2 regions of the Ruegeria sp. SCP10 genome follow, and region 2 is predicted to be linked to the other one. Evidence: riboswitches for the same ligand, from Rfam matches in the RefSeq annotation. Region 2 holds a riboswitch; the other holds the start of a gene.
What was found. Region 2 has a riboswitch for cobalamin ahead of ABLN87_RS10250 (hypothetical protein). Riboswitches for the same ligand answer to the same signal wherever they lie in the genome.

Region 1: it holds a riboswitch for cobalamin, as region 2 does, so the genes downstream of both, ABLN87_RS14085 (DUF1636 domain-containing protein) here and ABLN87_RS10250 (hypothetical protein) in region 2, are expected to answer to the same signal.

What each region holds. Positions count from the first base shown of each region.
Region 1 covers NZ_JBDZYF010000006.1:71,752-73,933, forward strand. The annotation lists gene ABLN87_RS14075 (ABC transporter substrate-binding protein) at 1-159, opposite strand, end outside; gene ABLN87_RS14080 (ABC transporter ATP-binding protein) at 172-948, opposite strand; gene ABLN87_RS14085 (DUF1636 domain-containing protein) at 945-1,301, opposite strand; cobalamin riboswitch at 1,400-1,616, opposite strand; gene ABLN87_RS14090 (hypothetical protein) at 1,661-2,155, opposite strand; gene ABLN87_RS14095 (hypothetical protein) at 2,152-2,182, opposite strand, start outside.
Region 2 covers NZ_JBDZYF010000003.1:248,956-251,137, forward strand. The annotation lists gene ABLN87_RS10245 (HD domain-containing protein) at 1-430, opposite strand, end outside; gene ABLN87_RS10250 (hypothetical protein) at 620-931, opposite strand; cobalamin riboswitch at 1,058-1,263, opposite strand; gene speB (agmatinase) at 1,423-2,182, shown strand, end outside.

The DNA of each region.
Region 1 (2,182 bases), on a different contig from region 2:
AAAGGCCATGTCGGTCATGTTCATGTCATGCACCACCAGCCGTTCCGGCTTGGCGTCGAACACCAGCGGTTCGCCGCAATTGTCCACGGTTACTTCATGGGCAGCCGCGCCGCTGGCCAAGCCGGTGACCATCAAAGCTGACCAAATTTTCTGTTTCATCAATGTCTCCTGTTAAGATGAAAGCGTTCGTTTTCGGATATCCAGCGCCGGGATCACGCGCCCTTCGTGCTGGAAGCACAGGTAGTCAACACCAAACGTGTCGCGCACATGATCCGGCGTTAGTATCTGGTCGACTCGCCCAAAGCCCGTCATGCGTGTGGATTTCATCAGCGCGACATGGCTGGCGAATTCCGGGATCATGACAAGGTCGTGCACGATCATCACCACCGTCACGCCCAGTTCGGCCACCAGCGACAGCATGTGCCCTTTGGCATCGGGGTCTAGATGATTGGTGGGCTCGTCCAGAAACAGCAGCGAGGGGTTCTGCGCCAATGCACGTGCGATATGGGCGCGTTGGCGTTCGCCACCCGAGAGCCGCTGCATCGGCTTGTCGGCCAGATGGGTCAGCTCGGTCGTGCGTAGAACGCGCGCAAGATCCATCTTGTGATCTTCCGCCGAGCGGTCGCTTTGAATGGGAATCTGGCCGAGCGCAACGTAGTCGCGCAGCTTTAGGCGGCCATCGGGCAGTTCCTGCTGGCCAACAACCGCAATGGTCCGGGCGCGTTCCTGCGCAGACAGGCTGCGCAGGCTTTGACCGTTGATCCGAACGTCCCCCAGCGCCAGACGCTCGACCCCGCAGAGCAGGTTCAGTAGAGTTGTTTTGCCGGCACCGTTCGGACCGGCGATGGCAAGTATGGCCCCTTCTTCCAAAGAGAACGAGACGCCTTGCAGCAACACATCGCCATTCAGGGCGTAGTATTCCAGGTTTTCCGCGACCAGAAAGCTCATGCCTTACCCGCCTTTGGAAGACGGGGCAGGCGTGCCAGAGTTTTGAACAACAAGGCGGGGGGGCGATCCGTTGCGCTGGTCCAGCCGCTCTCGCTATCGCGGTACTGATGGGCGAAGGTGGCGATCGCATCCAGATCGGCGGTGCTTTGTATATCGCCAAACAGGTATTGCGCCTTGCCTTCGGCTTGCAGACCGATGGCCATGGGACGTTCGCATCCTGCCATGCAGGGGATCAGTCGCGTAGCGAACCCGTCAGACAGCGACGCGTCCAGCAGACTTTGGGCGGCGCTGGCTTCGATCTCACCCTGGCAGGTCGAGCAGATCAGCACAAAGTGATCAGCGTTGCGGGTCATTGCCACCCTCAACGCGCAGGACGCCCGTGTCGAAAGTGCCAGTCCCGATAGGACGCATATGTGCCATCAATCCTCCTTCCAGGACGCCCCGTCCCGGGTTGGTTTCACAGGTGATGGCAGGTCTCCTGACTTGCGGGTCGTCGCTTGGCCAACCTTCCCGGCCTTCTCGGGCCAGTGGTGATTTGGCGTCGCTCTCCGCTTACAGTTGCGGGGGCAGTTACGGACTTAGCCTGTTCCGATATTCCGGGGGCCGCACCGTATTCCCATTTTCATCCCGCACCCAAAGCTGCGGGAACCATCACAGGTCAGCTATTCTGGTGAAGATACGCTTGTCAAGTATCGTCGTTAACGACCGAGCACTATTGTACGACCCGCAGGATGGGCCGCCTTTTGACATGCGCGCGACGTTCTCCGTCGGTTGGGAATCGGTTGGCAAGTGTCAGGCCCGCCTGCACGACATGGGCATCCGGATACCCGCCAGAAAGCAATCCAGCGGCATCGCGGGCGGCTGGTGTTTCATCGCGCCGCATGTGATGCAGCATACGCATCAACGCCAGTTCATCACTGGTAAAATGGTTGCGGCTTTCGACGCAGAGCGGGTCGTTGAACGCCAACCCGTAGGGGCGGCTGTAAAGCGTGGCCTTGATGATCTTGTAGACCAGATGGGCCAAGGTCAGACCCTGATCCACGCCCCACCGCTCGATGGCGGTAGAATACGCAAATTGCCAGGATTGCGTATCGGGCTCTGCAAAACTTTGAATGAAATGGCGCATCACCGGCAGGAGCCCGTGCTCGAAATCGTCAAATTCGAATTGGACCAGTGGGCCGATCGATTTGTTTTCAGGAGGTGTCATGCGCATTTCTTCCCTTGTTTTGCGACG
Region 2 (2,182 bases):
CATCGAAATAGATGCTGTCACGATGAGCTTGGCGTTTTTCGGGGTTCGCGCCTACGTGCTGTCCGAAGTAAACAAGCTGAAAATCCCCATGGGTGTGCACACACCACGTGACCTGTTCGCGCAGGAAAGGTTTGAGGATTGAGGCCGCATATTCATCGTGATTATGCGGCGCGTATATGTCACCGATATCATGCAGCAGGGCGCCAACGATCCAATCTATGTCTGCCCCGTCAAACCAGGCGCGGGTGGCCGATTGCACCGAATGGCCAAGACGTGTGACTTGATAGCCGGACAGGCTTTTGTCGAGCCGTTCCATTGCCTCCAGCAAACGATCTGCCGTTCCTTTGCAGTACTCACGCTCCAGAGTATCGAGGAAGGTGTAATCCTCTTTGTCCCCGTCCTTCATCTGCGTGAATTTCACCTGGTCCATAGCATGTCCTTTGGCGTTTACGTGTGGGTCAGCGGGCGCAAGCAAGCGTACAATTCTGGACTATCCACGCAAACACCGGACTCGGCAAATCAAACCTGTTGTGTCGGTGAAAGCTGTAGTCGCCGGAGCTTAGCGTTCGACGTCGTCCAAGAGCACAAAGCTGTGCGATGATCCCGCAGCCCGTTTTAGTCACAGCGGCATGCGAAAGGATCGGCGGGCCTGTGCGCCGCCGCGCCTTTCACGTTTTGGCATGGCGAGTGGCAAAGGTTTGAACGGCTGTTCCAGCGAAGTCAGAAGCAAGTCGCAGAACGCTGCAACGGCAGGTGAGTGATTCATAAATGGTGCAGCTGTTTCGTAAGCATGCCTCGCAGCTACTGCATAGCTGGCATTGCCTGGAACACCCGCGATCCATTGCATATAGCCAAGCTGTCCCATCTGACGTGCTTCATCCGCAGGCATGGGGCCTGTATCGAGTTGAATAATCGTCCGTTCCAATAACATCGCGCCCTCCGCGCAAGGGGAGGAGTGTGGCTGGTCACGGTGATGTGCCGGGGACGCTTGGTCCTTCGGTCGTCTCTGCCGTTCCCAAGGCACCCCGCCCGGGTTCAAGTTGACTGCGGCGCATGGCATCACACACCGTAGATGGCAGGTCTCCTGACTTGCGGGTCAACGCTTTCCCGTTCCTTCCCGAGCTCTAGGGCTCAGTGGTTTTCAACGGGGTCGCTCACCGCTTACAGTTGCGGGGGCAGTCACGGAGTTGGGTATGAACCCGCACCGTGTTCCCTTTTCAGCCGACTCAAGCTGAGCCGGACACCATCTCGTTTACTGTCTCATACGCAAATCACTATGTCCATTGGGTTCGGATGCAATCTGATCATCGCGGGAAAAGGCTTGTCAAAGCGGGTTCGATCGTTAGGGGTCTTTACAGAGCGTGGCATTCGGGTGCCTTAATGTTCGCAAATGTTGAAGATCTGAACAGAAAGAACCCTCATATGTCGAACCATGGCTACGACTCCGGCCGATTGAACCTACCATTTGTTGGCATCTGCACCTTTGGCAAATATCCGTATGTCGAGGATTGGGGTGCGATTGACGCCGACGTTGCGGTTCTTGGCGCCCCGTTTGATTTTGGCTGTCAATGGCGGTCCGGGGCGCGGATGGGGCCACGCGCGATCCGTGAGGCGTCGACGCTGTTCTCATTCGGGCATGCAGGGGCCTATGATCACGAAGATGATGTCACCTATCTGGATCCGGCCAAAGTAACCATTGTCGATATCGGGGACGCGGATATCGTGCATACCGACACGATGAAAAGCCACGCAAATATCGAGTTTGGGGTGCGCAAAATACTGGAGGCGGGGGCGCTACCGGTCGTCTTGGGCGGCGATCATTCGATCAACATCCCCTGCATAAATGCCTTTGATGATCAGGAACCGATCCATGTGGTGCAAATTGATGCGCATCTGGATTTTGTCGATGAACGGCATGGGGTGCGCTATGGCCATGGAAACCCGATGCGCCGCGCCGCTGAAAAATCCTATGTCACCGGGCTTAGTCAGATCGGCATTCGCAATGTGTCGTCCACCGCCAAGGATGGCTATGTGGATGCCCGCGCCATGGGATCAGACATCCAATCTGTCCGGCAATTCCGCAAGATGGGAGTCGATGGGATGCTGGCCCGCATTCCCAAAGGCGCGCGGTATTATGTGACTATCGACATTGATGCCTTCGACCCATCCATCGCCCCAGGTA